Regions from separate parts of the Acinetobacter sp. IK40 genome, predicted to be linked through region 1. Evidence: predicted binding sites of a transcription regulator. Region 1 holds the regulator's gene; each other region holds the start of a gene.
What was found. Region 1 encodes PhoB, which activates phosphate uptake and scavenging genes when phosphate is short. Its sites were predicted from a motif close to TGTCATNAANCTGTCATAA; they were not measured.

Region 1 (3,569 bases):
TGCTTGATCGATTTGCTCGGGTCCATACCCAGACTCTTCAAGCTGTCATTCATTTTTGCTGCTTTGGCAATATTGGTGCGAATACCGCCCGGATGCACGCAGAGTGAGCTGACACCGCTCTTCTCAATATCCAGCTCCTGACGTAACGATTCAGTAAAACCACGCACTGCAAATTTGGTGGCGTTATAGGCAGACTGAGTTGGCTGCGAGGTTAGGCCAAAGATACTTGAAATATTGATGATATGACCATCTTTGGTTTGTTTGATAAATGGCAGGAATTCTTTGGTGCCGTACACCACGCCCCAGAAGTTGATGCCAACGATCCACTCCAAATCTTCATAGCTTGCGCCTTCGACCGTTGAGCCAAGTGCGACACCTGCGTTATTGAAGATCATATTGACCGAACCATGATCCTGTACCGTCTCTTGCGCCCATTGTTTTACCGCATCACGGTTTGAGACATCAAGTACTTTTGTGGTGACTGTTACAGGGTATGGCTTCACCAATTCAACGGTTTGAGCCAAACCTTTTTCATTGATATCACTTAACGATAAATGACAGCCCTGTTTCGCTAACAAGATCGCCAGCTGTTGTCCAATCCCAGAACCAGCACCGGTGATCGCTGCGACTTTATTTTTAAAATTTTTCATTGCCTATCCTTTGTGTTGCGAATGATATGCACAATATTCGCCCCAATCATGCGTTGTCATGTGCTGTTTAACCTGTAACCAATATAATTTTGACAATACAGGTTGTCAATATAGTACAGTCAAGCTTTATGACAAATGGCAATAACCGACACCTAACATGTCATAATAGGCCTATTTACATTCTTGACCGAAGATGTGTAAAAGAGACAAGGCATATTTTCAAAATTTGGTTATGCTAGATCGGCAGCAAATGACAGCAATGTAAAAAAGTACGTGATATCCGATTTAGCGACATTTTAGGGAACGGTTTTTCAATGACAACTCCAGAGCAAGCGACAGACAAGAAAAAAAAGGCAGCAACCAAAGAGCGTCAATTCAAAGGTCTCTCGTTAACTGAGCGCAAGCAGGCACGTCGTGACAAACTGATTGAAGCGGGTATTGCCACCTATGGTACCCATGGCTTCTTTTCGGTCACGGTCAAGGATGTCTGTAATGAGGCCAAGCTGACTGAACGCTACTTTTATGAATCCTTTAAGAAAAGTGAAGATCTGTTCCAGACCGTGTTCCTGAAAATGATCGAAAAAATGCAGACCTGCCTCACTCAGGCGGTTCTGATGGCAGCCCCTGAACCTAAAAATATGGTTAATGCCGGTTTATCCGCCTTATTAAATGCGATTAAGGATGATCCTCGTATGGCACGGATTATTTATATCGATGCCATGCTGGTGCAGGACCTGCATAATCAGGCTACCATTCAGGAAACCCTGACCCAGTTCGACCGTATTATTCAGGGCTTTGTGATGATTACCATGCCCAATGCACCGCAAAGCACCGAAGAAGTGTCGTTAATGGCAACTGGCCTGAATGGTTATGTGACCCATATTATTATTCGCTGGGTTTCGGAGGGCTTTAAACAGCCGCTTCAGGATGTGCTTTCTGCCTGTTGTGCTGTGTTCTTGTCCTTTATCGAAACAACCTCACAAAAAAATTAAAATCGTTTTACAGTTTTGTGACAGTCATAGCCATCGCATGACAGATTGATTAACCCAATGAATTTATTTGCTTTATGATCAGGCAAGTTGTCATCATATGGTCATGACTCTGCCCCACAATTGTCACAATTTATTGCTAAATTCGACTTTATTCCCTCTTTTGCAATGATATTGTCATAATTAATCTTTGTAATAAGCCTGTCATAACAACAAAACGGTTAAACCGTTACAGATTTTAAGGGTATTGCGCTGTGAAAGATGACTATATTTTAATTGTCGATGATGAGTTACCGATCCGCGAAATGATCCATACCTCTTTGGATATGGCAGGCTTCCAATGTTTACAAGCCGAGGATGCCAAACAGGCGCATCAGATTATCGTTGATCAGCGTCCTGCACTTATCTTGCTGGACTGGATGTTACCAGGGGGTGTGAGTGGTGTAGACTTATGCCGTCGCCTGAAACGCGATGAGAACCTGTCTGAAATTCCTGTGATCATGCTCACTGCACGTGGCGAAGAAGACCATAAAGTTCAAGGTCTGGATGCCGGTGCAGATGATTACATGACCAAACCCTTCTCGACACGTGAACTGGTTTCCCGTATCAAGGCGGTATTACGTCGTGCCAATGCACTAAGCGGAGAAAAAGTGATTGATGCCAATGGCTTATTACTCGATCCGGTTAGTCAGCGTGTTAGCTTTGGCAACAGTATTTTAGACATGGGTCCAACCGAATATCGTTTACTGGCCTTCTTTATGACCCATCCGGAACGTGCCTATACACGTGCGCAGCTGCTTGATCAGGTGTGGGGTGGCAATGTCTATATCGAAGACCGTACCATTGACGTGCATATCCGTCGTTTACGCAAAGTGCTAGAGCCTTTTGGTGTTGACCGCTTTGTGCAAACGGTTCGTGGCACAGGTTACCGTTTTTCGACACGAGCCGATTTAGCAGTAGGTTAAAAATCTTTTATGTACGAACCTTATCCGGTCCCTGAACTGGCACGTGAACACCAGCGTTTTCGCTACAGCAGTTTATGGACGTTTGCAAAACAAGATTTAAGGCTGTTACTTTTTTTCTTATTGATTGCAAGCTTAATTGGATTTGGGGTTGGCTACTTTTGGAGCTGTATTTTTATTGCTTTTGTGGTGTTTTTCGCCCTGCAGCTCCGCTCGCTTTATCTGGTCAATGAATGGATTTCAAACCGTCCCTATGATGTTCCACCCAATTTAAACGGGATCTGGGGCGCTTTGCTGTTCAATGTTTATCGTGCACAACGTCAGGAACGCATTGTTCAGGCGGAAATGGTCGGTCTCATTGACCGAGCCCAGTCTTCTCTGGTTGCTCTGGCAGAAGCCGTGGTTCTGATTGATGACCAACATCAAATCGAATGGTGGAACCCCGCAGCCGAAAAGCTGTTAGGGATTAGTCCTTTGGACCGCGGACGTAACCTATTGTCGATTTTACGCCAGCCCAGTTTTATTGAATATTTTAACAACCCAGATCAATCCCCTGATGGGATTCGTTTGCAAGCGCAGATGGAAGAAGAGCGTTATGTGCACGTCAAACTCACCCGTTTTGGGGGAGAAAGTCGTTTATTGGTCGCACATGACACCACGCGCGTCCATAATCTGGAACAAATGCGTAAAGACTTTGTCGATAATATTTCACATGAATTACGTACGCCGCTGACCGTACTCAGTGGTTATATCGAAACCTTTACCGATCAAGATGACATTACACCGCGCTGGAAACGTGCTTTTACGCAAATGCAGTCCCAGACCAAACGAATGAATGCCTTGGTCAATGATTTATTGTTGTTATCCAATCTGGAAAATAATAAGAAAGTCGCGAAAAATCAGATTATTGATATGGCCAATCTGATGAACCAGATCTTTGATGATGCACGTGCCTACAATCTGGATTA
Region 2 (3,569 bases), on a different contig from region 1:
GAACACCCATGCAGAAAGAATGGTTTTCACAGTATTGAAGTTTAAACCGGATTTATTGGCGACCATGGTACCTGCAACTGCACTGTTTAATACGTGAGTGGTTGAAACTGGCATACCTAAACCATCAGCCGCAGCAATGGTACTCATTGCCACAAGTTCAGCAGACATGCCCTGACCATAGGTCATATGGTTCTTACCGATACGTTCACCCACAGTCACTACGATACGTTTCCAGCCCACCATCGTACCTAGACCCAGTGCCAGTGCTACTGCAACTTTAACCCAGTTTGGAATGTACTGCAGGAATGAATCCAGGCTATTACGATATTCTTTGACCACTTTGGCCTGACTTTCATCCATTGCTGGTAAAGCTTCAGCCTTGTCTAAACGTTTGAATGTCGTGGTGCTCAAATACATGTCATTACGGATTTCACTCACTGCCGCTTCAGGAATCAATTTAAGATCACCATAGCCTGCAACACGTGTACCGATATGAGAAGTCATGCTTGCAAGTGCAGGAACAACTTCAGAGGTTTGCTCTTTGGTCTGGATATATTTGGTTAATACATCACGTGCTTTTTCATCGGTCAGCTCGTTTTGATTCACATTCAACACAACCGCAGTCTGAGTAGAAAGTTGCTCAAAAGACTGTAAATGTTGTGCATCCAGATTTTTGTTCAATGAGTAAGCCAATGGTACCAAGCCGATCAGGATCAACATGATTAAACCCATGCCCTTTTGACCGTCGTTTGAACCATGCGCAAAACTTACGCCTGTACAGGTAAAAATCAGGATTGCACGAATTAGTGGTGGCGGCGGCTTATTGCCTTCTGGTGGCTGAAACAGCTCCATTTGACGTTTAAAGACTTTCTTCACCAGTAAGAATAGAACGGCTGCAAAGGCAAAACCGATCAATGGCGAGAATAATAACGCCTTACCCACCTTAATCACCTGATCAATATCAATACCGCTACTGGTCGCCCCAGCAGACGCATTCAATATATGATTCATGATGCCCACACCTAAAATCGAACCGATTAAAGTATGTGAACTTGATGCAGGAATTCCCAAGAACCACGTGCCCAGATTCCACAGAATCGCCGCGATTAACAGTGCAAAAACCATCGCGAAGCCAGCACCACTGCCGACATTCATGATCATTTCCACAGGAAGTAATGCAATAATACCGTATGCAACCGCACCACTCGCCACCATAACCCCAAGGAAGTTACAGAAGCCAGCCCACATTACTGCTGCCGGTGCAGGCAAAGCATTGGTATAAATAACCGTCGCTACAGCATTTGCCGTATCGTGAAAACCATTTACAAATTCAAAGCCTAAAGCGATGAAAAGTGCCGTCGATAAAAGAATAACTGAATATAAGCTTAACGGCGGTACATGTGCCAGATCAGCACTTAACTGAAAACCGATATAAACCAGTGTTGCAACAATAATTGTCAAAAACACCGGCATAAAAAATTTCGGTGTAGGTACATGTACATTCGTCGATTTTGCCTGAGAACTGGCAAGCGGTGAATCCGAAACAGGAGGAAGATTAGAATTCATGTAGACGGTGAGAGGATAATAAAATCCTCTGTATTGTTTAATTAAATTATGACAATTATATGACAAAGGACTGTCATATAAAGCCAAAATTTCATATTTTTATAGCGTTTTTTAGCTTTTTTTTACGATAATTTTGTCCTGTTTTAAAATTTAATAAAATAAAAACAATAACTTATAAACATATCATATCTAACCAAACTGTTTGTCTGATTTTGCAACAAATGCTACGAAAGATGACATATTTTTGTCATATTCTGATTAATTTGTTGGCTTTTTAAGCATTATTCCGTTCGATTATGACAATTGAATGAACATTTTATGACATTTTCGAAATGACCCGATGAATCACTGTTCTGAGTTGTTGAAAATACGCGCTTTGACCTAGCTTCTGTTACAATGCCCCTGCTTTTTATCTTCATCATCGACCGGGGTTTCTGAATGTCCACGCTTACCACCCTACAATCACTTCTTGCCCAACGCATCCTGATTATTGATGGTGCAATGGGAACCATGATTCAACGCCATAAACTAGAAGAAGCAGATTATCGTGGTGAACGCTTTGCAGACTGGGCATCAGACCTGAAAGGCAATAATGATTTATTAGTTCTGACACAACCACAGATTATTCAGGGCATTCATGAAGCCTACCTGGATGCTGGCGCGGACATTATTGAAACCAATAGCTTTAACGGCACCCGCGTTTCCATGTCGGATTATCACATGGAAGATCTGGTACCGGAGATCAACCGTGAAGCAGCACGTTTGGCACGTGCAGCCTGTGACAAATATTCGACTCCAGACAAACCCCGTTTTGTTGCCGGTGTGCTTGGTCCGACATCACGTACCTGTTCGATTTCACCAAATGTTAATGATCCGGCCTTCCGTAACATTACCTTTGATGAACTAAAAGAAAACTATATTGAAGCTGCTCATGCGCTGATCGAAGGTGGAGCAGACATCCTGCTGATCGAAACCGTGTTCGATACCTTGAACTGTAAAGCTGCGATCTTTGCAGTAAAAGAGGTCTTCAAGCAAATCGGTCATGAACTGCCACTGATGATTTCAGGGACTATTACCGATGCCTCAGGCCGTACCTTAACCGGCCAAACCGCAGAAGCATTCTGGAACTCGGTGCGTCATGGTGATTTACTCTCGATCGGTTTTAACTGTGCCCTGGGTGCAGATGCGATGCGTCCACACATCAAAACCATTGCTGATGTTGCAGATACCTTTATTTCTGCTCATCCGAATGCTGGCTTGCCCAATGCCTTCGGTGAATATGATGAAACCCCGGAACAAACCGCAGCATTCATTAAAGAATTTGCTGAAAGCGGTTTGATCAATATTACCGGTGGTTGCTGTGGGACTACACCCGACCACATCCGTGCCATTTATCATGCGGTCAAAGATATTCAGCCACGCCAAGTGCCGGAAACCATTCCTGCTTGCCGTTTAAGTGGTTTAGAGCCATTTAACATTGATGAAAACTCTTTGTTCGTTAACGTTGGTGAACGTACCAACGTCACCGGTTCAAAAAAATTCCTGCGCCTGATTCGTGAAGAAAACTTTGCCGAAGCTTTGGAAGTGGCTCAGCAACAGGTTGAAGCCGGTGCACAGATCATCGATATCAACATGGATGAAGGGATGCTGGATTCGCAAACTGCGATGGTACATTTCCTCAATCTGGTGGCGTCTGAACCGGATATCTCTCGCGTACCGATCATGATTGACTCATCAAAATGGGAAATCATTGAAGCAGGCTTGAAGTGCGTACAAGGTAAACCTGTAGTGAACTCGATTTCCCTAAAAGAGGGTTATGACGAGTTTGTCGAAAAAGCACGCCTGTGCCGTCAATATGGTGCTGCGATTATTGTGATGGCTTTTGATGAAGCTGGTCAGGCTGATACCGCTGCACGTAAACGTGAAATCTGTAAACGTTCTTATGATGTGTTAGTCAATGATGTCGGCTTCCCTGCTGAAGATATTATTTTTGACCCGAACGT
Region 3 (3,569 bases), on a different contig from region 1:
GGAAAGTCGTTTTAAGTAGATATAGTCACTTAAATACTAAGTCTTAACTTATCTAAGGCATATTTATAGAAAAGCTACTAGTTAGACAGGACAGATAGTACACAAGTTAAAAACACTGGAGAATGGGGAGATATAAAATATGTCGCATTCTGAAGATATAAATCAATTGAAATTAATCTTGCAAGGTGAAAAACCAAGTGTTGTATTAAATCGTATGCTAACGGCTAATCTAGAATTAGATAAACATGATTTGGCTTCTATTTTCCTCGAAGAATTTTGTCTTTTAGATGGCAAATCTCTATCTTTAATTTGGCACTGGAAAAGTATTAAGTCAGTTAGAGGAATATCTGATAAGCAATTTGACGACTTAATTATTATGCAAATGAGAGAGGCAGGATATTCTGTTTAATCTACTCATCTCACTACTGTGTAGTGAGATGCCAAATTAACTAAATGATAATTCATAAAAATTTATCAAGTTAATATATGGAAATCATACAACTATTGAATCAAATATAAACCTGAAAACAAAAAAAGCGATGACTTAATTAAAATCATCGCTTTAAATACTACTTATATTAATTAAACAAAACGAATCGGCTTAAATTCAGGTTCATTTTTATGATGGTCGTCATCACACTCTTCACCGTCTTTTTTGGTACCACGGTCGATATAACCACTGCGCTGTTCTTTTGGCAAATTTTCCATTTCCCACGCATACACAGCCTGCATACAGGTTTCACGCTGTTCTTTGGTGAGTGCAACGCCATTTGGCCATTTACCAATTTCAACAGCAGTACGAAGACGCTCAACAATTTCAGGATTTAAAATAGCGAGCATTTGTTCAATATTCATGAGTCATCCTGTTGAAAAGATTCAAAATCTTGATTCCACCCTAATTTGGTACGACATGCCATATAAAAGTCATAACCTGGTGGATGTAATAAGCTTAGTTTAAACGGATGTTTGCGGATATGCACCGTGTCACCTACATTTAATGCAACACTATGTTGACCATCGGCACTCACCATCGGCAGAACACGATTTTCACGGATGGTAATCTTGATTTCACTTTGTCCACCCACCACGATAGGACGTGATGACAAGGTGTGCGGATGCATCGGCACTAGTGCGATCGCATCCATACTTGGATGCAGAATCGGCCCTCCACCTGAAAGTGCATACGCCGTTGAACCCGTTGGGGTTGAAACAATCAGACCATCACTGTGCTGACGATAGACATATTGCCCATCAATGTTCAGCTCAAAATCGATCATATGCACCGATTTACCTGAGTGCAACACCACATCATTCAATGCAATCGCATCATAAATAGTTTCACCATTGGTACGCACTTCCATTTCCAGTAAGAAACGGCGGTCCAGCTGGAACTGGCCTTGTAATACCTGATCCAGTTTAAAGATGGCTTCGGCAGGCTTAATATCGGTTAAAAAGCCCAGACGCCCCCGGTTAATGCCGAGCACAGGCGTACTATAGCGTACCAAAGCACGTGCAGCATGGAGCAATGAACCATCACCACCCACCACAATCACTAAATCAACGACTTCACCCAGCAAGTTACGGCTCACGGTCTGGCCATGACTATAGGGGACAAGTTTTGCTGTTTCCTGATCAAAAACGGGGTTTAAGCCTAAATTGATCAAATGATCATGAATTAAACATAACGTTTCTACTACAGAATACTTGTCTGGTCGTCCAATGAGACCAATATTTCGAAAGGATTTATGTGAAATTTGCACGAATAATTCAGCTCCGTCGCGGTTATCGACTATCATATCATTAACAACCTATGTTGCGTTGATGATTGATTAAAAAGTATAAAAATGTCTATCCGTTGCTTTTTTATACCTTTAATGTCAACACATGCTTAAACTTTTTATTGCATGTTGCTATTTATTCACAGTTTTATGATTGCAAAATGACAATAAGCTATCGCATCATTACCGTCATTGTTTTGGTTTTAACGCAAATCTATGAAGTTTGAACGTGGTATTGGTTTTCTAGCACTCATTTTCTCAATGTTAGTGATAGGTGTCTTTGTTGCCTTTAGTATCTATCTGATCCGATTGGATAATATTATTCGTGACAAGTTTGAAGGTCAGCGTTGGGACATCCCTGCCAAGGTGTTTGCTCGCCCATTGGAAATTTATGCCAATGCACCGATTACTCAGGATAATTTTACCCAAGAGTTAAAATTACTGGGATATAAGAATACGGCTAACTACGACAAGTCGGGTAGCTATGTGGTTCAGGGTAACCAGATGTATGTGCATACCCGTGGTTTTGACTACGGTGATAGTACCGAACCTGAACAGGTGCTGGAACTGGCCTTTGCCAATGGCGAAGTCAGTGAAGTGCGCTCTACCAAACCCTCAAATACAGGGATTGCTCGCTTAGAACCTTTATTGATCGGTGGTATCTATCCGCAACATAATGAAGACCGCGTTCTCATTAAACTGAATAAAGTACCTAAAACCTTGATCGAAGCCTTGATCTCGACGGAAGATCGTAACTTCTATCACCATCATGGTCTTTCGATCCGTGGTACTGCACGTGCTGTCGTCAGTAATGTGACGGGTGGACGTCGTCAAGGGGGTTCAACCTTAACCCAGCAGTTGGTCAAGAATTTCTATCTTTCACCGGAAAAGACGCTGAAACGTAAGGTCAATGAAGCCCTCATGGCGCTATTGATTGAATTACATTACAGCAAAGACGAGATTCTGGAAGCTTACTTAAATGAAGTGAATCTGGGCCAAAATGGTAGCTATTCGATTAATGGTTACGGCTTGGCATCACAATTTTACTTCGGTCTGCCATTGCGTGAACTGAATATTTCCCAACAGGCCTTTCTGGTTGGTCTGGTTCAAGGCCCTTCTTTGTATAATCCTTGGCGTAATCCAGAATCAGCGAAAAAACGTCGTGATGTTGTCTTAAACAACATGAAAGTGATGGGTTATTTGACTGATGCAGAATATGAAGATGAAATTGCCCGTCCATTAAATGTGGTCAGCAAGCCAACTTTAGGCCCTGCAAAATTCCCTGATTTCCTGGATATTGTCCGTCGTCAACTCCGCACCGAATATCAGGAAAGTGATATTACCAATCAAGGCCTGAGAATTTTCACAACCCTTGATCCAATCGCACAGACTCAGGTACAGAACGCATTTAAGAGTACCGTCAGCCGTTTAGCCAATGCTAATCCGGGCCGTTTAAGAAACCTGCAAGGTGCGGTACTGGTTGCCCATCCTGAAAATGGTGAACTGGTTGCAGCCGTAGGTTCAACTCAGGACTTTACCGGTTTTAACCGGGCGCTTGATGCCAAACGTCAAGTCGGTTCTTTACTTAAACCGATCATTTACCTGAATGCAATCGAATCAGGCCGATACACATGGGCCAGCCCGATTGAAGACAGTGCCGTCAATATTCCAATTGATGGTGATAAGAGCTGGACCCCGAAAAACTATAGCGGTGGTGAGCATGGTGTTGTACCAATGCAACAAGCTTTGGCCAACTCATACAACTTATCCACTGTCCGTTTAGGCAATGAA

Region 2: the regulator PhoB is predicted to act here: its motif matches at 1,613-1,631, upstream of MSG93_RS01195 (inorganic phosphate transporter).
Region 3: the regulator PhoB is predicted to act here: its motif matches at 1,927-1,945, upstream of MSG93_RS04230 (NAD(+) kinase).

What each region holds. Positions count from the first base shown of each region.
Region 1 covers NZ_JANBOE010000003.1:324,841-328,409, forward strand. The annotation lists gene MSG93_RS07860 (SDR family NAD(P)-dependent oxidoreductase) at 1-650, opposite strand, end outside; gene MSG93_RS07865 (TetR/AcrR family transcriptional regulator) at 965-1,642, shown strand; gene phoB (phosphate regulon transcriptional regulator PhoB) at 1,894-2,604, shown strand; gene phoR (phosphate regulon sensor histidine kinase PhoR) at 2,614-3,569, shown strand, end outside.
Region 2 covers NZ_JANBOE010000001.1:249,435-253,003, reverse strand. The annotation lists gene MSG93_RS01195 (inorganic phosphate transporter) at 1-1,566, opposite strand, end outside; gene metH (methionine synthase) at 2,005-3,569, shown strand, end outside.
Region 3 covers NZ_JANBOE010000002.1:66,355-69,923, reverse strand. The annotation lists gene MSG93_RS04245 (glycosyl transferase family protein) at 1-19, shown strand, start outside; gene MSG93_RS04240 (hypothetical protein) at 140-409, shown strand; gene MSG93_RS04235 (YeaC family protein) at 583-855, opposite strand; gene MSG93_RS04230 (NAD(+) kinase) at 852-1,760, opposite strand; gene mrcB (penicillin-binding protein 1B) at 1,995-3,569, shown strand, end outside.